DNA from 3 places in the Rhizobium sp. AG207R genome. Region 3 is predicted to be linked to each of the others. Evidence: predicted binding sites of a transcription regulator. Region 3 holds the regulator's gene; each other region holds the start of a gene.
What was found. The regulator LexA, encoded in region 3, represses DNA repair genes until DNA is damaged. The targets are predictions, from matches to a motif close to TGTTCNNNNTGTGTTCNG.

Region 1 (7,537 bases), on a different contig from region 3:
ATATGACGCAGCGGCGATAACGCCTTAGGCTAGGCTTTGGCTCCGATCTCCGAAAAAGAATTGCGGATATCAATGAAGCATAAGGATGGTGACTGACGCCTTGAAACCACTATCAACTTAGAGCAACAACAAACAACCTTTCCCTCGATGGAATGCAAAGTCGAACCAGCATGTACACCGTCAAAGAATTTTCCGGCCGAAAAGTCGTTATCGGCGATGACAACGGTCCGCTGCTCGCCAGCGAAAGGGATGTGAATGATTGGATCAGCGCTGCGTGGGACGCTGAAGCACAGCTGGTGGTCGTTCCGACATCACGGCTGAGCGAGGAGTTTTTCCGGCTCTCAACCCGCATTGCCGGCGCAATCATCCAGAAATTCGTCAACTATCGTTCACAGCTCGTTATTCTCGGCGACGTCTCCGGATGGATCGCGGACAGTAATGCCCTGCGTGATTTCGTGTATGAATCCAACAGGGGCCGTGAGGTCTGGTTTCTGCCCGATCTGGATGCGCTTGCGGAGCGCCTGCAGCAGAATGCCCAAAGCTAAACCAGAGGTCTGCCTTCATGGAAGTAACGCTTTCTCCGCCGCGACTGGAAACCGAACGGCTTATCCTGACGGGACATACGCTCGATGATTTCGAGCCGCTTGCGGGCATGTGGAGCGATCCTCTGGTCGTGAGGCATATTTTCGGCAATGTGGTCTCCACTTCCAGGGAGTCGTGGATGCGGATGCTGTCCTATCATGGTCTGTGGCCGCTGCTCGGGCATGGCTATTGGGCAATCCGCGAAAAATCCTCCGGCCGCTATGTCGGCGATCTCGGCTTTGCAGACTTTCACAGGGTGATGGAACCGCCAATCAGGGGTATTCCGGAGGCCGGCTGGGCACTGGCCGCGTGGGCGCATGGCAAAGGCTTTGCGACGGAAGCCCTGGCAGCCGCCGTCGCCTGGCTCGACCAGCAGCCGCGATTCGATCGCAGCGTCTGCCTGATCTCGCCCGACAATGCGGCCTCGATCCGTGTTGCCGAAAAAGCCGGCTATGGCGATCCGAAGCCAATGCGCCTCAATGACAAGCAGACACTGTTGTTCTCCCGCGCCCGTCAGCCGAAGGAATAGGGGGCGGGCAGCTTTAGCCGCACACCCGGATCGACTGGCTCAAAACGCCAGCGACTGTTGCACCGGCTTCGGCGGCGCCAGCTGAACGCCTTCCAGCTCCAGCATGCGAGCTTTGGAGTTGGAGCCCCCCGGCGCGGAAAAGCCGCCGATCTTGCCGCCTGCGGCCAGAACGCGGTGGCAGGGAATGATCAGCGCCACCGGGTTCTTCGCCATGGCCTGCCCGACATCGCGCGCGGCTTCCGGCCCTGCGCCAAGCTGCTTGGCCAATGTGCCGTAGGTCGTCGTATGCCCCCAAGCGACCTGTCGCGCGGCATCGTAGATCTGCCTGAAGAAGGCGTCCTGCTCGCCGAGATCGAGCGTGACGTCGGAAAAGTCGATTTCCTCACCGGCAAAATAGCGTTTCACCTTGGCGACCACTCCCGCAATCTCCGTGCTCGGCGCGCCGGGCTGCGCGTTCGGCAAACGCCGCAGAAGCAGGCGTTCGGTCGCGCCCGCATCCTTGGTCGGCAATTGAAAGCGCAGCACGCCGACATCATTCCAGGCGATGCCGCAGAAGCCGCCGGCGGTTTCGAAAATCAGATAATTTTGCCTTGTCTCGTTCATGACGAAAGCTCCCGTGTTTCCACTTGTCATGAAAATCGTCCTCGGGAGCCTCGAATTCAACCCGATTCTTGCAAAGATCGGGAATTGCCACCGTTTTGACGGCCGCCGAACGGATTCAGGTCGATTGACAGAACGGGATCAATATCCGCCGCCAGTCGGAGGCGCGTTCAGCGTCATACCGCCGCCGGAATTGTGATCTCCCGACGTAGAGCAAGCCGAAATGCCGAGCCCGATGAGGACGAGAAATACGGCTGAAAAGATGGCCCTGGTAAACATGGACGGTCATTCCTTGTTGGAGAGAATGGAGAGCAAGCCCCGCTTGGAATGAACAGATCAGACAGGCCTTTTATTCGATCGCATTTTTGAAACGAGGATTGTGGCCCTTGTAATCGTGATCTTTCTAAATGTTCTTGCTTTGTTCTTGATTGACTGTTCGCGATGCACTACGATGCCGCGGTCAAAAAAGAGGAGGCAAAGCAACACGGCTTTGATGCAAACCCATGAAGAACAATGGGCAGCTTTCGCTCTATCCCACAGGCGGATCACACATGCGGGCACCAGCGCCCATCGATCAAGGGCCTGTCAACGAGTTCTATTTCGCAATTCTGCCCGATGTGGCAATTGCCGCACGCAGTCATGAGCTTGCAGGACATCTTCGCCGACAGCACCGCTTTTCCACGAAGCCGCGTCGGCCTGATCTCTTCCATGTGACGCTCTACCCGATCGGCTCGTTTCGCCGCTTGCCCGAGGAGGTGGCATTTGCGGCGATGGAAGCTGCCTCGAGGGTGAGGAAATCGCGCTTTCCTGTCGTCTTCGATCGGGCCGTCAGCTTCGGCAATGGCGATAACCGCCCGCTTGTCCTATGGAACAAGCATGGCAATGCGGAACTGAAAGCGCTCCATCAGGAGCTGGCCGATGCCATGCGGCTCACGGGCATTATGCCAACTAAGGAAAAGCCCGTGGAGCCGCATATGACACTACTCTATCAGGGCCATCTCGTTCCCGACATCATGCTTGCAGAACCCGTGAGTTGGACCGCCAGGGACTTCGTCCTCATCAACAGCCTGCAGGGAGAGGCTAAGCACGAACATCTCTGCTATTGGACTTTGCATGATTGAGCGGTCTCGTCACGCCCTCGGCGGCTTCTGATCCGCCATCACAGCCGCAGCGGCATCATCGACGCTGAAGCTGCAGCGCTTGTCGACGTCGACCATGCCGGCGACCGTCATGAGATCGCGAACGCGGTCATGCACACGGGCGAACTGGACGCGGAGGCCGGCTCGCTGCATCGCGCTGTCGAACTCCATCAAGGCATCCATCGCCGTACTGTCGATATCGGAGCTTTCTTCCAGGCTGAGAATAGCTGCCTGCAACCCGGCTTCGTTGCGACTGCCGGACAATATCTCGCCGAAGATCGTATCGGCATTGCCGAAAAACAGGGTTTCGCCGGGGCGCCAGATGGCAATGCCCGGTATCTCGGACGCATCGTCATGCCTGCTGACATCGACGAAGTCATGGCTATTGTTGAGCCGTCCCAATCGGGCGATATACGGGGATGCCAGGCGATGCATCATGGCGGCAAGCGAGAGCGCGATCGCCAGCAGCATGCCATTGAGAACGCCGAAGGCGAGCACGCCGACAGCGGCACCCACTGCCACGTAGAAATCGCGATGCAGGCGGCGCAGGCGCAGAATGGGGCTGGGATCGAGCGCATGGGTCAGAGCCGCGATCACGACGGCGGCGAGCACCGGTTCCGGCAGAAGCGCCACCAGTGGTCCGGCGCAGGCAATCAGGATCGCCAGGCCGATTGCAGCGAAAACGGTCGTCGCCCGCGTCTTCGCGCCAGCCGCCTCACTGGCGAAGCCTGCGGAAAAACCGGCGCCGACTGGCATGCCCTGAACGACGGCGCTGGCGATATTGGCAGCACCCAGCGCACCAAGCTCGCGATTGACCTCCAGCGTCTCGCCATAACGCAGGGCGAGCGCACGCATCGTGCCCCAAGACTCAGCAAAGAGGATGAGGACGAGAGGCACGGTGAACTGTACCAGCCGCGAATAGGCGGTCCAGTTGGCTTCCGGCAGCGACGGCCATTGCGGCAGGATCTCGATCGGGCCGACCAGCTTGACGCCATGGCCTTCCACGCCGAACAGATAGGAGGCGAAGATGCCTGCGACAAGCACGAGGAAAGCGCCGGGAATACCCGGCAATCGCTTCAAGAGCAGCAATGCCGCCAACGCGACGATGCCGACTATGACGCTGATCGGATTCCACTGCAGAATAGCGCCGAAGAGTGCCGCCGCGTAGGTCAGGATATTCGAGCCCTGCACGGGCACGCCCACCAGAATCGGCAGCTGATGCAGGATGATGGTGATCGCCAGCCCGAGCGCGAAGCCCCGCAGGACTGGCCGCGAGATGAAACCAGTGATGCCGCCCAGGCGCAAGGCACCGGCGATGACGAAGAGAATGCCGGCGAGCGCGACGGCGACCGTGGCAAGCCCCGCCTTGATCGTGGTATCACCCGGCACCACCGCCAAGGTGGCTGCGAGAATGGCTGCGGACGAGGATGTGGGAGAGACGATGGCAAAGCGGCTGCGGCCGAATATGGCATAGACGAGACATCCGGCGATGCCGGCGAGGATTGCACGATGCGGCGGCAGGCCGGCAATGCCTGCGTAAGCGACCGCTTCCGGCAGCATCAGTCCGGCAACCGATATGCCCGCGACCAGATCCGCCCTGTCCACCACGAACCAGCTGCTCAGCTTCGTCATCGATCACCGACCATAGGGATGGCGCATCCATTTATGGATAGAGATTCGCGTCCGGTCTGCAACAGGAAAATGACACGCAAAACCAGTGTGTCACGCTGCGGCATCGCTGCCGTTACGCAACGGACAGCTTCGCTCGATGGTATCGGCTACGAAATCCATGACGGCGCGGATCGCCGGAGAGCGGCGCAGATCCGGATATGTCACGAGCCAGAGGTCGCGCGCAGGCGACGGCACCGCTACCGGCAGGCGTACCAATGCCGGCTCGCCATCGCCGAGAAAGGCGGGAAGCGCCACGACGCCGAGGCCGGTTCGGGCAGCCTCCAGCTGGCCGAAGACATCGGTGGCGCGGAACACGATCGGGCGGCCTTCCAATAGGCTGCGCAGCCAGATCTGCTGCGTCAGATGCTCCATCGCCGCATCGTAACCGATGAACACCCAATCCTTCTCCGGCACCTGCGCCACGCTCGGTATGGCGTAGAGGCCGAAGCGCATGACGCCGATGCGGCGCACCAGGAGGTCACTTTCCTCCGGCCTGGTCATGCGAACGGCGATATCTGCCTCGCCGTAATTCAGCGCGGCGCGACGGGTGACACCGGCAATGGTCAGCGTGATATCCGGGTGCTCTTCACGAAAAAGCGTCGCCTTCGGAGCGAGAAGGTGGGCAGCGATCGATGGCGGCGCACTGACCTTGACCGCGGCGGAAAGGCCGGCGACGGCGCTCTTCGAATAGCGCCTGATGGCCTCGACATTTTCCTCCATCCCCGCCGCCAGTTCCGCGATGGCACGGCCGTCGGCGGTCAAGGGCGAGGTGCGCGGCCGACGGTCGATGAGGCGCAGATCGAGCGACCTTTCCAGGGCCGCAATGCGCCTTCCGACGGTTGCGTGATCGACGCCCAGCTCCCGCGCGGCAGCCGAAAGCGAGCCGGTTCTCGCCAGAGCGGCGAAGTGAAGAAGGTCCTGCCAATCAATCATCGGTGCATTATTGCACAGATATTGTGAGTTCATACCGAATTTATTCAGGTCGACGCTTATGGTCAAAGATCTCCCGAAAGGAGACTTGCCTATGCCCCTAGCGATTGCCATTACCGGTCCCGGCGGACCCGAAGCCATGAAAGCCGTCGATCTACCAGTCACTGAACCCGGCCCCGGCCAGGCGCGGATCCGCCAGAGCATTTCCGGCGTCAATTTCGTCGACATCTATGTCCGTTCCGGGCTTTATCCGCTCCCACCCGGCCAGAGCGTGCTCGGCTTCGAAGGCGCCGGCATCATCGAGGCGATCGGCCCGGAAGTCGAAGGGCTCAAGGTCGGCGACCGCGTCGCCTATATCGGCCATCCCCTCGGCAGCTATGCCGAGGTGCGCACTCTTTCCGCCGCTCGGCTGGTGAGATTGCCAGACGGCGTCAGCGAGCGGGCTGCCGGCAGCACGATGCTGCGCGGGCTGACGGCGCAAATGGTGCTGCAGAAGGTCTATCCCGTGAAAGCAGGCGAATGGGTGCTGGTGCATGCCGGCGCCGGCGGCCTCGGCCAGCTCCTCATCCGCCTTGCCAAGCGGATCGGGGCAAACGTCATCGCCACGGTCGGCTCCGAAGCCAAGACCGGCTTTGCCCATGAGGCCGGAGCCGACGTGGTTCTCCTCCATACATCCGAGGATTGGGGGCAGGAAACACGCCGCATAGCCGATCGCCGCGGCGTACATCTTGCCGTCGACGGGATCGGCGGCACCATGCTCTCGCAAACGCTTGCGGTCGTCCGCCCCTTCGGCATGGTCGCAAGCCTCGGCCAGCCGGCCGGCCCTATTCCCCCGATCCAGATAGAGGAGCTGACCGCGCCTCGCGCCATCGGCCTGTCGCGCCCGAGCGTATTGACCTATGCCAGCGATCCGGATCTCTACCGCCAGGGCACAACGGCGCTGATGGCGGCGCTGCAGGACGGGCTCGTCAACCCGATCGGCGCCGAATACAAGCTGAAGGATGCCGCCCAAGCTCATGCCGACCTCGAAGCGGGCCGAACGACGGCCAGCGTCGTTCTGACGATGTGACGCCCGGTGAGCGGAGCCTCCTGGCAGGCTCCGCTCATTGCGATGAGGCGGCGGGGCGATGGGGTGTTTTAGCTTCGACGCACAATCCATTCATCCCGTCAATGGTTTTTGCTGCAAGGCAGCAATTCGTTGACCATGCCTGCTCCTGCCTGATACCGGTTGCATATGGCGACGCACGGCTCTCAGGCCACCGCCGTCATGGCTATCCGATACGAACCCGATCCTTCGTGGCAAACAGCATGGACACCGCTGCCGGTGCCCACAGGCGATATCCCGTGAACACTGCTTCCCAGACCATCCGGTCCACTTCGACCCTGTCCCTCATATCGATCGTCGCGCTGACATTCTTCGGCTACCTTGCCATCGGATTGCCGCTTGCAGTGTTGCCGACCTATGTCGACAGCAGCCTCGGCTTCGGCGTCGTCTGGGCCGGCATCGCCGTCAGCACGCAATATGTCGCAACCATCGTCAGCCGCGCCCATGTCGGGCGGCTCTGCGATCAATATGGACCCCGCCGCTCGGTCTTTCTGGGCTTCCTTGCCTACGGTCTGTCGGGTGCACTCACCATCGCTTCCACCTTTACGATCCAAGTCCCGGCAGCAAGCCTTGCCCTTCTGCTTGCAGGACGGCTGGCGCTCGGCATTGGCGAGAGCTGGGTGAGCACGGCGGCGATCACCTGGGCGATCGGCCTGATGGGATCGCGTGAAACCGTGCGCATCATCTCCTGGAACGGCATCGCCACTTACGGCGGCATTGCGCTCGCCGCCCCGATGGGCGCCTGGCTGCAAGGGCAATACGGCTTCTTCGCCATCGGCGTCGTCACCATCATCCTTGCGGTTGCCGGCTTTATGCTCGCGCAAACGCGGCCGCCGGTTCCGGGCGTAAAGGAAAAGGGCATCGGCACCGGCCAGGTGCTGAGCCGCGTTGCACCGTACGGCGTCGCGCTTGCGCTTGCCTCGAGCGGCTTCGGCGTCGTCATGGCCTTCGTCGCGCTGTTCTTCCATAGCCGCAGCTGGG
Region 2 (7,537 bases), on a different contig from region 3:
TTGCGAAGACGGCGGGAATCCCTTGACCCGCAAAGATTGGGACTCGGTCGGGCAGGGCGGATTCGTACACCCGGATTGCGGCGGGAAGAAGTGGCGTCACGTGCCGATATCGGCATCACCTGGTACACCAAGCTGGAGCAGGGCCGCCCGATCCGCGTGTCGCCGCGCGTGCTTCTCTCCGTCGCGCATGCTTTGGAATTCAACGAAGTGGAGACGGAGCATCTTTTCAGACTGGCTAATCTGCCGGTCCCGCCTCGCCTCGAAAATCCGCGCGTTTGCGAGCCGCTCACCGAGGCAAGCCAGCGCATTCTCGATCATCTCTGTCCCTATCCGGCTCTTATCCAGACGAAACGCTACAATATACGTGGCTTCAACGAGGCCTATCGCCGCCTCGTCGGCGTCGATCTCGATGCCGTCCCGCCCGAGGACCGGAACTGCATCTATCTGTCCCTCGTCAATCCTGCCTGGCGCGCGAGCCAGGCCGATCCTGACGAGATGCTGGCTAACATGGCAGCGCTGTTTCGTGCCTCCATGGCGGAGCATCTCGACGATCCGAGCTGGGAGCGGCAATTGGAACGCTATATGAGCGCTTCGGACCAATTTCGCATGGTGTGGGATCGCTATCAGCTCAAAGGCATCGAGAATACCGTCAAGCGTTTCCGGCTGGCGGATGGCACTATTCTGGCGCTGCAATCCAACAATTGGTGGGCAAGCCCCAGCAATGACGACCGCATGATCGTCTATACACCCGTCGACGAAGCCGGGGCGGAGAAGCTGAACGCGATGATGAAGCGCAGGCGGACTTGCTGAGCGGTAAAGCCGGCAGAACCCCATGGGATCGATCACCACGAATGAACTGGCGGCAGTTTCCGCCCGTTCGTTGGGCATTGCGCGTCCCGACACTGTCAAAAATGGACGTAGGCTTTAAACGGCAGCCTGCCTAACGTGCCGGCAGCAGACATAAGCAATGGCCGGTTTGGCTGGCGGCTTGCCGTCAAGGATCGCCCGTCGCGCGGAGCTGAAGTAACGGACTGCATAGTATCAGAGTAGTTTCACTTGCAAGAGCGAGTCCATCTGTGGTGTCGCAGTAGCAGTGGTCCTCGAAGGAGGCATGATGGAACGCTTTCGCCACCTTATAGGAGGCAGCCTATCGCCGAAGCAAGTCGCCACACTCCAAAAGGTGCTGGACAACGTCACCAGTCAGCCCTGGTTCGATAACAGCGAGCATTGCCGTAACGCGCTGGCCGGGCGGCTGACCTTTCTCATAAAAATTGGAATAGAAAACACCGCGCATCTCCAAACCATCGGTGTTTGCTGGGCGGTTAATGATTTCAACCGCGATGTGATGAAAACGAATCGAAGGAAGCCGGCCGAGATGATGGGGATAGGGAAGGCCGAACAGCTTCGACTTGAGGATTACCGGTAATGTTTGCATCCCGAGTCCGGCCTCAACGGACATCTCGCTAAAATTTCGACGTGCCGCCGCAGAGCGCGATTTCATTTGTATAGCGAGCTTAAACAGCGTGCGCTTCGCGCCTAAAGCACGGATTCCGCATCCGATTCCGAAAGGGGTAGGATCTGCTCGCCCCGCTGCCTGCCGATACGCAGGCGATCCGCGGCAATCGGACCGGCCTGATCTTCCAGGACTCGTCCGAAAGCCTCAATCCACGCCTGCGTATCGGTCAGGCATCGCCGAATCGATTATTGCCCACGGGCTAGCAAGCGCTTCGCAGGCAAAGGATCGCGGCGGCGATCTTCTCGAACGGATCGGCCTTTCGGCCTCGGTGGCGGATTGCTTTCCGAGCGGCGCAAGGTGCGACGCATCTCCAACGAGGAGATAGGGAGCCGTTCCGCGCAACTAATTATCGGGCAAGCGCGGCGGCTATCTGATTGCCGATGGCGTCGTCGATCTGATGATGAGCTATTCTTCGAACGCGCGTCTTCTGGCAGGGGATCCGGCTTTCAGCGTCATCGACATACCCGACGAGTTTCAGCCGCTTATCGAATACGGCATGGCAATTCGTAAGGGCGCTGATGATGAAACAAGGTCTCTGCAGGACTTCCTGCTATCGGAGACCGGGCAGGAGATTCTCAACAAGGCCGGGTTTTCTCCGGTCGATTAGTCTCCAAGGCAGATGGTGGCCAAGGTCTTTTCAAGCATCAGCCAGTCGGCGGCGTGCTGGAGCGCGTGTAGACCTCCGCCTCATTCTGCAGCCATTCGCAGAAGAGAACGGATTTTCGGTTCCGACGGGCGCGGCGCAGTGCTACATATTCGTGGCCGCTTTCCAGAAAGCCATATGGCGCCATCAGCCGGCCGAAACGGATGTCGTCACTGACATAGGGCCAGGGGGCGACGCAGACACCGAGGCCGGCGCTCGCAGCCTCCAGCATGAAGTAGAAATGCTCGTATTCGACGCGCGGTCCCGTGGCGACCGATCTCTCCGATCGGGCAAGCCAGTCGCCCCATGCGCGCAGCCTTGTGCGCGTATGAAGCTGGGGCAGGCCATCGAACTCTGGCGTTGACGCGGCAAAGAGCGATGGCGCGAGCACCGCGCCGGTTTGCTCCGGAAACAGGAAAATCACATCGGCGCCGGAAGGCCATGGCGCGCTTCCGACGCGGATTGCCACATCGAAGCCGTCGCGGCTGAAATCGACGGGCTTTGAAGAGGCCGACAGGCGCACTTCTATGTTGGGGTATTTCGCCTGAAACCGATAGAGGCGGGGAATGAGCCAGCGCATCGTAAAAGTGCCGGGGCAGGAGACGTCGAGCTGACCGTCTTCCGTATCGGCTACGGCTCGCACCGACAGATCCATCTGGTCGAATGCGCCCGTCAGCCCGGTCAACAGGGTCATCCCGCCTTCAGTCAATCTCAGCCGGTTTTTCGGTCCTTCGAACAAGGGAACGCCAAGTACCTCCTCCAGATGCTGAATCTGCCTGCTGACGGCGCTGTGCGTCACATTGAGCTCGTCTGCCGCAAGCGTCATGCGTCCGAGCCGGCCGGCCGCTTCGAAGGCGCGCAGCGCATTCAGGGAGGGCAATCGTCTAGTCATGTGCATTTTCCGAACATTGACTGTTCGAACATATCGTTTTTCTTCCGTGAAAATAACATGTTTTTTGATGCCGAGAGAAATGGACAGCGTATTCATCGAACAATGACGCGACGATGCAATGGCATTTTCACGTCCGGCGAAGCCTTGTCCGACGAAGCAACGGAGATATGAAGTGCAAGGCAGATATCAGGACGGCAGTGCGGGCGATGCGAATTACGGCGTGATCGGATCGGGCTATACCAATTATCGTCAGCCGGACCCCCATATAGCCGAATTCATCCGCGCCGCTCTCGGCGATGCGAAAACCGTGTTGAATGTCGGTGCCGGCGCAGGCTCCTATGAGCCGGTCGACCGACAGGTGACGGCCGTCGAGCCGTCTGCGTCCATGCGCGCCCAACGACCGGCGCATCTCCCGGTCGCGATTGACGGAACGGCGGAACATCTTCCTTTTGCCGACCGGAGTTTCGATGCGGCAATGGCGACCTTCACGGTGCATCAATGGTCTGATCTCGACCGAGGGCTTGCCGAGATGCGGCGCGTTACCCGGGGCCCTGTCCTGGTGTTGAGCTGCGATCCGCATCTGCTGGAACGGTCGTGGCTACACACCTATGCGCCTGAAATGATTGCGGTCGAGGCACGACGTTATCCGGAGATAGGCAGGATCGCGACCGCACTCGGCGGCAATGTGGAGATCAAGGCGGTGCCGATCCCGTTGAACTGCGTCGATGGCTTCGGCGAAGCCTATTATGGCAGGCCGGAACGAATGCTTGATCCCGGCGCGCGGCTTGCCAATTCGGCATGGAGCTTTGTCGATGCCTCCGTTGGCGAGCGTTTTGTCGCCGAGCTCGGCCGTGATCTCACCGACGGATCCTGGGATCGCCGTTATGGCGCCCTCCGCACGCAGCCATTCTTCGAAGGCTCGCTGCGTCTCATTATCGCAAAACCATAAGGAGAGTGCCGTGAGAGACGAATTGCGCGTACTCAAGTCCCTGCCCGGGCCGTTTCCATCGTTCGAGGCGGATTTGACACCCGACAATCCGCGAGACCTGTTTTCCGACTGGCTGCGCGATGCCATCGAGGCTGATATCAAGGAGCCGCATGCCATGGTGCTTTCCACGATCGACGAGGATGGCGCACCGGATGCTCGTGTTCTCATCCTGAAGAACCTCGACCAGCGTGGCTGGCACTTCGCAACATCAGGCAGGGGGCCGAAGGGCCGACAGATTGCCGCCAATCCCTCTGTGTCACTCACCTTCTATTGGCCGCAGCTCGGACGGCAGGTGCGATTGCGCGGAATTGCGTTTCAGGCCGAGGCGCATGAGCGCTGTGCCGATTTCCGTGCACGCGCGCCGGGCGCCAAGGCGATTGCCCTGACCGAGCGGCAGAGCGAGGTTCTGGGTTCGTCGCAGGAGCTCGATGACGCATTGGCACTGCAGCATCGGCGGTTGCGGGACGAGCCCGATCTTGTTTCTGCAAATTGGGCGCTTTTCATCGTCATGCCGCATGAGGTCGAATTCTGGCAGGGCGATTCAGAGCGCCGTCACCATCGCTTGCGATATCGACGTGAAAAGGCGGGCTGGCTGAAGGAGCGGCTCTGGCCTTGATGATTTTCGCTTTGATGGCCGCGGTTGTCCGTTTCTGCTGCTTTCGGCGGAAAGATTAGACAGCCATTGTGACCGCTGAGGATCAGCATCCCTCAGATGCCGAGATCGAGCTGGGGCTGTAAGCTCCCATCGCCGGCTTCTTCGTTCGTCAAAGACGAAAGCGTGATGCCCAGCAGCCGGATTGGCCGCGTGAACGGGTGGACGGTTGCCAGAAGCGCCGACGCGGTATCCAGGACCGCGCCGACACCGGCGACCGGCAGGGAGCTTGTCCGACTGCGTGTCGCCTGGGTAAAGTCCGAATATTTGATCTTCACGGTCACCGTCTTGGCGCTGAAACCGCCTGTTTCGCAGTAGCGCCAAACCTTCTGCGCAAGCGGCCGCAGTTCCGCCGTCGCCAGCTCTAGATCGTCGATATCCTCAACGAATGTGTCTTCTGCGCCTATGGATTTGCGAACCCGGTCCGGCTTTACCTGGCGCTCGTCGATGCCGCGGGCGATACCGTAGAAATAAGGGCCTGCCTTTCCAAAATGCTCCTGCAGGAAGGCGAGCGATTTCGATTTCAGATCTAGTCCGGTTTCGATCCCATATTTGTGCATCCGCTCGGCTGTCGCCGGCCCGACGCCATGGAATTTCTTGACGGGAAGCGTTTCGACGAAGGCCGGGCCATTCCTTGGCGTAATGACCGCCTGGCCGTTCGGCTTGTTGAGGTCGCTTGCCATTTTGGCGAGGAATTTGTTGTAGGAAATGCCGGCCGAAGCATTGAGGCCGGTGACCTGCTTGATCTTGCTCCGGATCTCCAGCGCGATCTCGGTGGCGATTTCCATCCCCTTGTGGTTCTGGGTGACGTCGAGATAGGCCTCGTCGAGCGACAGCGGCTCGATCATCGAAGTATATTCGGCAAAGATCTCGCGGATCTGCTGCGACACCGCCCTGTAGACGTCAAAGCGCGGCGGCACGAAAATCAGGTCCGGACATTTGCGTTTTGCGGTAACCGAAGGCATCGCCGAGTGAACGCCGAAGGCACGGGCCTCGTAGCTTGCGGCCGCCACGACGCCGCGTGCAGCCGACCCGCCGACCGCAAGCGGCTTGCCGCGCAGCTCCGGATTGTCCCGCTGCTCGACCGATGCATAGAATGCATCCATATCGACATGGATGATCTTCCGGACAGTGGTCGAGCTGGTGTCGTTCATGGCGGTCTCGGTCATTACACAGTAGGTTCAGCGCGGTCCGTTATTGCGGAAGCTGAAACAAATGCGGAACATATCATCCTCGATGACGATATCAAACCGGCTCGGTTGTCTTGCTAGGGAGAGGCGAGGAAATTGCCGCAGGCCAGCCATGCCGCAAACGGTACCTTGAGATGCGCGCAAGGCTTCTTATCTCTTGTCCGTCCCCCAATACGGAGCCTTGAGATGGGCCAAATCGCTACCGATGCACTTTCCGACTTGCTTATGGAGATCCTCCCGCCCGAGCGTGACGAGGAATCCCGAGCCGATGGCACTGCGTGTCTGTGCTGCCGCAGGCTGCGGTCGGCGAGGAAGATGGACGAAGACGGCTGCGGCATATGTGACGAATGCCTGGCTCCATGATCGACGGCGCGCCGCAGCTGCTGCCCGCCGAATTGTCGGGCTTCGAACATGCGCTTGCGAAGCTGCCTGACGGCTATTCGGAGGGGCATTTTCAAGGTCGCCCCTGGGGTGTGACGGTCAAGCGATCGGCCGACGGCAAACGGATCTGGCTCTATGGCGAGGAGCTTGGCGGGACCGATGTCGTCAGTTTCAATCTCTATATGCTCTCCGCAGCAAGCCTCACCCTCAAGCCCTGCGAAATGTCCTCGTCGAAGGTCATAGATTTTGTTTTGGGCTTCCTGCCGGCCCCGATGCGGCATCCAGTCTAAGCACGGAGTTGTGTTACGACCGACAACAGGTCCTTCTGCTTCAGCGGGTGGAGAGCGGCGGCGGAGGCGGCTGCGTGGTTGAGCCGGGACCGAGCGAGCGCTGGACCATCACGGTATCGGCCCAGCGGCCGTAGCGATAGGCAACAGCCGGCAGCAGGCCGACGCGAACGAAGCCGAAGCGTTCGTGCAGGGCGAGCGAAGCGACGTTGTCCGCGTCGATATAGCCGATCATCTGTCGGAAGCCGGCCGCCGCGCAGGCGTCGATCAGTCCGCGCATGAGCAGGCTTCCGACACCCTGGCCGACATGGTCGTGATGCACATAGATCGAATGCTTGACGGTATAGCGATAGGCCGGGCGCTTGCGGAACAGCACCACATAGGCATAGCCGACGACCTTCTCACCCTCGATCGCGACGACATGCGGAAAGCGGCGGTCCTTCAAATTCTTGCGCCGTTCGCGCAGATCGTCCGGCTGCGGCGTGTCGCTATCATCGACCCCGGCTTCGACCCCGCGGTGAATATGACGGCGATAGATAGCCAGCATGGCATCGACGTCGCTCTCCCGGGATGGGCGAACGATGATTGTTTTATCCTGCTTCATGTCCGAACCTGAATTTCCAAGCCTATTCCGCGACAACGTAGGTATAGAGCCGGATTTTGCCGGATGCATCGATCTCGCGATAGAGGCCCTGGATCTCCACCTCGAAGCCGGGGAAGGTGTTGAAGCAGGTTTCGAACATTTTGAGATAGTCGATCATGGGCTTTGCCTGTTCCGTCAGGCGCTCGCCGGGCACGATGGTTGCAATCCCCGGGGGATAGACGACGAAGGGTGTCGTCGCGATGCGGCCGGCAATGGCGTCGATCGGCAGATAGTCGACATCGTTGCGCACCAGGCAGCGCGCAGCATCGTGCGGCGACATGGCGATCGGCGGCAGGTGTTCGGCGGAAAATTGCTTCGTCTGCAGGGCGCTGACATCGGCCTGGC
Region 3 (7,537 bases):
GTTCTTGTCCTTGGCGCGGGCGATGAATTCCGGAATGCGGTCGACCGTGCCGATTTCGTTCAGCATGTTCAGCGCAGCTTCGTTGGCGCCGCCGTGAGCCGGTCCCCAGAGGCAGGCAATGCCTGCAGCGATACAGGCAAACGGATTGGCGCCGGAAGAGCCTGCCAGACGAACCGTCGACGTCGAAGCGTTCTGCTCGTGATCGGCATGCAGGATAAAGATGCGGTCCATGGCGCGGGCAAGCACCGGATTGACGACGTATTCTTCGCACGGAACCGCAAAGCACATACGCAGGAAGTTCGACGCGTAGTCGAGATCGTTCTTCGGGTAAACAAAGGGTTGGCCGATATGGTACTTGTACGCCATGGCGGCGAGCGTCGGCATCTTGGCGATCATGCGCAGGCTTGCGACCATGCGCTGGTGCGGATCCGTAATGTCGGTCGAGTCGTGATAAAAGGCGGAAAGCGCGCCAACGCAGCCGCACATGACGGCCATCGGATGTGCGTCGCGGCGGAAGCCGGTGAAGAAGCGCGACATCTGCTCGTGCACCATCGTATGGTGGGTCACGCGATAGTCGAAGTCCTTCTTCTGCGCTGCCGTCGGCAGTTCACCGTAGAGAAGGAGGTAGCAAACTTCGAGGAAATCGCCGTGTTCGGCCAGCTGATCGATCGGATAGCCGCGGTGCAGCAGAACGCCTTCGTCGCCATCGATGTAGGTAATGCTCGACTCGCACGACGCGGTGGAGGTGAAACCAGGATCGTAAGTGAAAGTGGAGGTGTTCTTATAAAGGGCACCAATATCAATGACACTCGGGCCGATGGTTCCGGTCTTGACCGGCAGGTCCACCGTCTTTTCACCCCAAGTTAGTTTCGCGCTTTGTTCCGTCATGCTGATCCTCCAAGATTTGGCGGGATTGACGCCATAAAAAGCGCCAAAAGGTTAAGCGACTACCGACTAGCTATATGATCCCGAGCCTAATGCCAAGTTATCCTAACGCTGAATTGTGCAATGCAGTATCAACTTTTGGGCACTGCAGAAGCGCCTCTAATTATGCTAGGCGGCGAAACCGGCCCAATTGAGCCCTGTTTGCGTCGATTTTGGTTGAATTCATCGCCTGCTAACGGCAAAAATCGCGCAAAAGCTGTAGTTTTGCGTGGGGACGGCGGCGAGTGCCTAATTTGGAGGCATCCGAGCAGCGGAAAGAGGGTGGGGACGTTGCTGCGCTCTCGCAGCCTCGCCCTGTTGTTGCCACGAATATCTTGCCCGCCGAAGTGCCGCGACGGGAACGGACGCAGGACCAGACGCGGCTGACATCCCGGCTATTGCGGGTATCAAGCCGCATTCGGCTTGGCACCTTCGGATTGATCGAAGAGGAGGCGGCCCATGGTCGCGCGGTCCTGCTTGCGCCGATCTATATGGGCCTTGGTGCAATTTTCTGGTTCAAGGCTGGCAGCGATCCGCCTCCACAGGCTGTTCTTGTAGGCCTGTTGGTCTTCACCAGCGGCTTCGCGCTCATGCAGGAGGCAGGCAGGCTGTTTCGCCATCTGCTTTTGGCAGGCATGCTCCTTTGCCTGGGCATGGCGCTGGCGCAATGCGAGAGCTGGCGGGTTTCTACCGTCATGCTCGATTCGGCCGTGACCACGACCGTGACCGGTCAGATCGAACGACGGGAATCCTATGACAATGGACGCTGGCGCTATGTCGTTCGCGTCGAGGCAACGGAAAAACCTTCCATTCGCCGCGCGCCGCAGCGGGTTACGATCTTCGTGCGCAAGCAGGCGGAGCCGTTCGATCTCGGTGATCGCATCCAGGGTAGGGCGCGGTTGACGCCGCCGGCCGGACCGGCCTTGCTTGGTCTCAACGATTTCGCCTTCAGTTCTTATTTCAACGGTATCGGTGCGAACGGCTTTGCCTACGGAACACCGGAATTGCTGTCGCCATCCGGTGACAACGCGGCCGGCTCCTTATTGGATGCGGCCGATATTTGGCTTGCTGGCCTGCGCAACAGCATAGGCGACAGGATCAGGCAAACCTTGCCGGGAGATACCGGCGCCTTTGCCGCGGCGCTTGTCACCGATGAGAGACGCGCAATCTCCAAGAATACGACGGAAGCGCTGAGAATTGCCGGCCTGACCCATATCATTGCAATTTCCGGTCTGAACATGGCGTTGTCGGCCGGCATTTTCTACATCGGCCTACGCTACTTGTTCAGCCTGTTTCCCGGTGTCGCGCAGGCCTGGCCGACCAAGAAGTTCGCAGCCCTCGGTGCGCTTCTCACTGTAACTGCCTATTATCTCATCTCCGGCTTCGGTGTATCCGCCGAGCGGGCCTTCATCATGATGGCGATCATGCTTGTGGCCGTGCTTTTCGATCGGCCATCGATCAGTCTGCGCAATGTCGCACTTTCAGCGATCATCATTCTTGTACTGTCGCCGTCGCAAGTCCTCGGTCCGAGCTTCCAGATGTCCTATGCGGCGACACTGGCGCTGGTGTCGGGCTATTCGCTATGGAAGCGGCGGCGGCATCGCGAAAACATTTTGCCGCGCGTCCGTCTATTGAGTCCGCTATTGTTCGTCATGCGCTTCTTCGCAGGCGTGACGTCGACCTCGTTCATCGGCGGCGCGTCGACGGCTATCTTCTCGATCGAGCATTTTCACCGGTTGGCGACATATGGGCTCGCCGCCAATCTCGCTGCTATGCCCATCGTCTCCTTTATCGTCATGCCATTCGGCATGGCGGCGATGCTGCTCATGCCGCTCGGTCTCGACGGGCCTTTCTGGAAAGTAACCGGCGAGGGACTGGAACTCGTTATCGTGATCGCAAGAACCGTAGCTGGTTGGGGAGGCGACATTACCTTCGGTCGCCAGCCGGCCTGGCTGATGCCGACATTCATTATCGGCTTCCTGATCATGAGCATATTGCGGACCCGGCTTCGTCATCTGGGCCTGCTATTATCGCTCTTGTCCATGGGCTTGGCGGCATTCGGATCTGGCGTACCGAAACCCGACCTGATGATCTCCGAAGATGGCGTCCTAGTCGCATTGCGCCAGGACAATATACTCGCGACCAATCGCGAGAGACCGCAGGCCTTTATTTTCGAACAATGGCAAAAGGCACTGGTTGCGGCGGACCATCAGCCTCCGACCATGCTCCCGGCTGACAGCCGACTTCCACAAATCGGCAAGGCAGATCGTTATAAGCGATTGAACAGTGAAGAACAGAAGGCGGTCCGTATCGCAATGGAAGAAGCCTTGGACCGCACCATGCAAGGCAGTTTCGCCTGCCAGAAAGGAGCATGGTGCGCGGCCATGCTTGAAAACGGCGCGATATTGGTCACTATCGAAAACGCGGCCTACCTGCCTGCGGCTTGCGACACGGGGAACATTATCGTGACGCCAATCCGGCTACGGCTCGACCATTGCCGTTCCGGAGCGATGCTCATAACCGGTGCGACATTGCGTAAAACCGGCTCCATCGAAATGGTGCTTACCGGAGACAAGCCCATCCTCTCAACCGCATTCGAGAACCCGCAGCGTCCCTGGACCAGGCATCGAACCTACGATTGGCGCACCGGCAAATTCGACGCGCCAATTGCGCCCACGTCACCCGCCATCGACAATTCACCGGTCAGTGATAGCGGCGAATAAGGCCAACGAGCTTGCCTTGGACCTTCACGCGATCCGGTCCGAAGATGCGGGTTTCGTATGCCGGGTTTGCAGCCTCAAGCGCGATGGAAGCACCCTTGCGACGGAAGCGCTTCAGTGTCGCCTCTTCGTCATCGACCAGCGCCACGACGATGTCGCCGGGATTGGCCGTCGTCGAATTGCGGATGATGACCGTATCGCCGTCGAAGATGCCGGCATCGATCATCGAATCCCCTCGAACTTCAAGCGCATAATGTTCGCCGGATCCGAGCATGTCGGCGGGAACGGTAATGTCGTGCGTATTGTTCTGGATGGCCGAGATCGGAACACCGGCAGCGATGCGGCCCATCACGGGCACCGACGCCGAGCTATTGTGATCGTCATTTGCCACCTTCGACGGAGCGGGCGGGGCAACGGGCTGCGGCTTTCCGAGGCTGCCCTCGATAACGCTCGGAGAAAAGCCGCGGCGCTGCTGCAGGCTCGGATTATAGGCGTCGGGAAGCTTGATGACTTCGAGCGCTCTGGCCCGGTTCGGCAGCCGGCGGATAAAGCCCCGCTCCTCCAGTGCCGTAATCAGGCGATGAATACCGGATTTCGATGCCAGATCCAGTGCATCCTTCATCTCGTCGAAAGATGGCGGAACCCCGGATTCCTTCATGCGTTCGTGAATGAAGAGAAGCAGTTCCTGCTGCTTGCGCGTCAACATCGTCTTGGAACCCCAGAATCAAGAAAAGCTGTGAAACAAATCCAGAACGGACACTATATGTTCCATATGTGTTCCGCAAGTACTTAAATTTCGGTAAAGCCTTGTGAGGTCAGTTAAATAATTACCATTTGCGAATGGATCGGCTCCGAACATCGGCGCGCTGTGTCTCCGTTAACCTGCAGAAAAATAAGAGAAATGCCGCTCTACTCGCTTCCGAGACTTTGTCGTTCAGCCCGTGCGCCGAGCATTTGGATGAACGTGCCGCGCGGCTGCATGAGCCAGCCATGGCAGAGAATCAGCAATCACGTTTGCGAGATTGCCTTCGATCCATGTCGTGTGCTCCGGGTGTTCCATGCTTCCATCTTGAATTGCGCGGGGGATGGGCGCAAATCTGCTTCGGCAAGCAAACAGGAGAAGCCATGATTTCGTCTCCGCATCCGCTGGATCATCTCGTGCTGCCGACCGTCGATATCGCTCTGGCACGCGAGCGCCTCGGCAAGCTCGGTTTTACAGTGGCTCCAGATGCGCGCCATCCCTTTGGCACGCAGAATGCCTGCGTCTTCCTTGCCGATAAAACCTATCTCGAACCTCTGGGCGTCGCGTCTGCGGAGCAGTGCGAGAAGAGCATCATGGATGGCAATGTTTTTGTTGCCCGCGATCAAGCCTATCGCTTCCGGGTCGGCGAAAATGGCTTTTCGGCCGTGGTATTCGGTACGGATGACGCGGTGGCGGATGACGAGCGCTTCAAAGCAGCTGCGATTTCGGCGGGGCAGATGCTGGATTTCTCCCGTCCCATGAAGATGCCGGATGGAACGGAAACCACGGCCGGTTTTCGTCTTGCCTTCGCCGCCGATCTGCGCGCGCCGGATTTTCTCGCTTTCTGCTGTCAGCGCATCAATCCGCTGCCGGCTGACCGCAGTGTGCTCGAGCGTCACGAAAACGGCGTGACTGGTATCGCGCGGGTAGCGCTTTGCGCGCCGAAGCCGGCGGCCTATCGCGGCTTCTTCGAGGAGCTTGTCGGTGGCCCGCGCATTATGGAGCATTCCTTTGGCCTGACGATCAAGGCCGCCAATGCCGATCTGGAGATTTTGACGCCGGAAGGAATGGAGGCATTCTATGATCTACCTGTTCGCACGAATGATCCGGGGCTCAGAGCACGTGCAATCCTTTTCAAAACGCGCGATCTTTCCGTGACATCGTCGCATTTCACTGCTAACGGCGTCACCTATACGCGTAAGAACAATCGTCTATTGGCGAGGTTGGCACCCGGTCAGGGCGCATTGTTCGCCTTTGAGGAGATAATATGAGCACGAATTCGGAAGTCACCGTCGGCGAGGGTGCCTCCAAGGTCCTCTTTTCCAATACTGCAAAGCTGTCGCTGATTGCCGGCCCCTGCCAGATGGAAAGCCGCGACCATGCGTTCATGGTTGCCGGCGTCCTGAAGGAACTTTGCGGCAAGCTGGGCATCGGCCTTGTCTACAAGTCCTCCTTCGACAAGGCGAACCGCACATCGCTGTCAGGCAAGCGTGGCATCGGCCTGGAAAAGGCGCTGGAAGTCTTTGAAGACCTGAAGAAGGAATATGGCTTTCCGGTTCTGACCGATATCCATACGGAAGAGCAGTGCGCCATCGTTTCCAAGACGGTCGATATCCTGCAGATCCCTGCTTTTCTGTCACGCCAGACCGATCTTTTGGTTGCAGCCGCCAAGACCGGCCGCGTGGTCAACGTCAAGAAAGGCCAGTTCTTGGCGCCGTGGGACATGAAGAACGTGCTTGCCAAGCTGAACGACAGCGGCAACCCGAATATTCTTCTCTGCGAGCGCGGTGCCTCCTTCGGCTACAACACGCTGGTCTCGGATATGCGCTCGCTGCCGATCATGGCGGCGATGGGCGCGCCCGTCATCTTCGATGCGACCCATTCCGTGCAGCAGCCTGGTGGGCAGGGCGGTTCGACCGGCGGCGACCGCCGCTTCGTCGAGACGCTGGCGCGCGCGGCCGTCGCCGTCGGCGTTGCCGGTCTCTTCGTGGAGACGCATGAGGATCCCGACAATGCACCGTCCGACGGCCCAAACATGGTCTATTTGAAGGATATGCCACGGCTTCTGGAGAAGCTGCTGGCCTTCGACGCCATCGCCAAGGCTTGAAACGTAGCCGGCATTCAACAGGCTGACATGAATTTACGTTAGGGGCCTGCAGGAGTGCCAAATCGCGGCGCGGATCGCCATTGTAATTTCCGCGCCTTCGATTAAGACGATTTAAATCGATTTATAAACCAGCGAGCAGGAAGCTATCATGACCGCAATCACCGACATTATCGCCCGCGAGATACTCGACAGCCGTGGCAATCCGACTGTCGAGGTCGATGTCTACCTCGAAGATGGCAGCTTGGGCCGCGCGGCGGTTCCGTCGGGCGCGTCGACCGGCGCGCATGAAGCCGTCGAGCTTCGCGACGGCGGCAAGCGCTACCATGGCAAGGGTGTCGAGAAGGCCGTCGAAGCCGTCAATTCGGAAATCTTCGACGCCATCGGCGGCATGGACGCCGAAAACCAGATCCAGCTCGACAACATCATGATCGAGCTTGACGGCACGCCGAACAAGTCGCGCCTTGGTGCAAACGCTATCCTCGGCGTCTCGCTGGCCGTCGCCAAGGCTGCTGCCCAGAGCGCCAACCTGCCGCTCTACCGCTATGTCGGCGGCGCTCATGCCCGCCTGCTGCCGGTTCCGATGATGAACATCATCAACGGCGGCGCCCATGCCGATAACCCGATCGACTTCCAGGAATTCATGATCCTGCCGATCGGCGCTGACTCGATCCGCGAAGCTGTCCGCATGGGTTCGGAAGTTTTCCATGTGCTTAAGAAGGAACTGGCATCGCAGGGCCATAACACCAACGTCGGTGACGAAGGCGGTTTCGCACCCGGCCTTTCCAGCGCGCCGGCAGCTCTCGACTTCATCATGAAATCAATCGAAAAGGCCGGCTACAAGCCGGGCGACGAAATCGCTCTCGGCCTTGATTGCGCCTCGACCGAATTCTTCAAGGACGGCAAGTACGTTCTCGAAGGCGAAGGCCGCACGCTGGAATCCGGCGCCATGGCTGAATACCTCGCAGAACTCGCAGCCAAGTACCCGATTGTTTCGATCGAAGACGGCATGGCTGAAGACGACTGGGAAGGCTGGAAGACCCTGAC

Region 1: a site for LexA is predicted at 2,120-2,137, ahead of JJQ51_RS27245 (2'-5' RNA ligase family protein). Genes of this name have one in related genera too.
Region 2: a site for LexA is predicted at 5,899-5,916, ahead of dinB (DNA polymerase IV). Genes of this name have one in related genera too.

The regions. Positions count from the first base shown of each region.
Region 1 covers NZ_JAEPVT010000013.1:69,752-77,288, reverse strand. Annotated here, with positions in the region: gene JJQ51_RS27270 (hypothetical protein) at 1-6, shown strand, start outside; gene JJQ51_RS27265 (DUF4180 domain-containing protein) at 171-545, shown strand; gene JJQ51_RS27260 (GNAT family N-acetyltransferase) at 563-1,111, shown strand; gene JJQ51_RS27255 (methylated-DNA--[protein]-cysteine S-methyltransferase) at 1,151-1,714, opposite strand; gene JJQ51_RS27250 (hypothetical protein) at 1,853-1,990, opposite strand; gene JJQ51_RS27245 (2'-5' RNA ligase family protein) at 2,215-2,832, shown strand; gene JJQ51_RS27240 (SulP family inorganic anion transporter) at 2,842-4,482, opposite strand; gene JJQ51_RS27235 (LysR family transcriptional regulator) at 4,573-5,454, opposite strand; gene JJQ51_RS27230 (quinone oxidoreductase family protein) at 5,546-6,520, shown strand; gene JJQ51_RS27225 (MFS transporter) at 6,796-7,537, shown strand, end outside.
Region 2 covers NZ_JAEPVT010000001.1:407,007-414,543, forward strand. Annotated here, with positions in the region: gene JJQ51_RS01710 (helix-turn-helix transcriptional regulator) at 1-810, shown strand, start outside; gene JJQ51_RS01715 (hypothetical protein) at 1,112-1,426, shown strand; gene JJQ51_RS01720 (substrate-binding domain-containing protein) at 1,890-2,123, shown strand; gene JJQ51_RS01725 (LysR family transcriptional regulator) at 2,161-3,051, opposite strand; gene JJQ51_RS01730 (class I SAM-dependent methyltransferase) at 3,224-4,000, shown strand; gene JJQ51_RS01735 (pyridoxine/pyridoxamine 5'-phosphate oxidase) at 4,011-4,655, shown strand; gene dinB (DNA polymerase IV) at 4,748-5,845, opposite strand; gene JJQ51_RS01745 (hypothetical protein) at 6,229-6,552, shown strand; gene JJQ51_RS01750 (GNAT family N-acetyltransferase) at 6,593-7,153, opposite strand; gene JJQ51_RS01755 (Orn/Lys/Arg decarboxylase N-terminal domain-containing protein) at 7,176-7,537, opposite strand, start outside.
Region 3 covers NZ_JAEPVT010000009.1:133,511-141,047, forward strand. Annotated here, with positions in the region: gene gltA (citrate synthase) at 1-888, opposite strand, end outside; gene JJQ51_RS21890 (ComEC/Rec2 family competence protein) at 1,170-3,647, shown strand; gene lexA (transcriptional repressor LexA) at 3,628-4,350, opposite strand; gene JJQ51_RS21900 (VOC family protein) at 4,770-5,657, shown strand; gene kdsA (3-deoxy-8-phosphooctulonate synthase) at 5,654-6,493, shown strand; gene eno (phosphopyruvate hydratase) at 6,642-7,537, shown strand, end outside.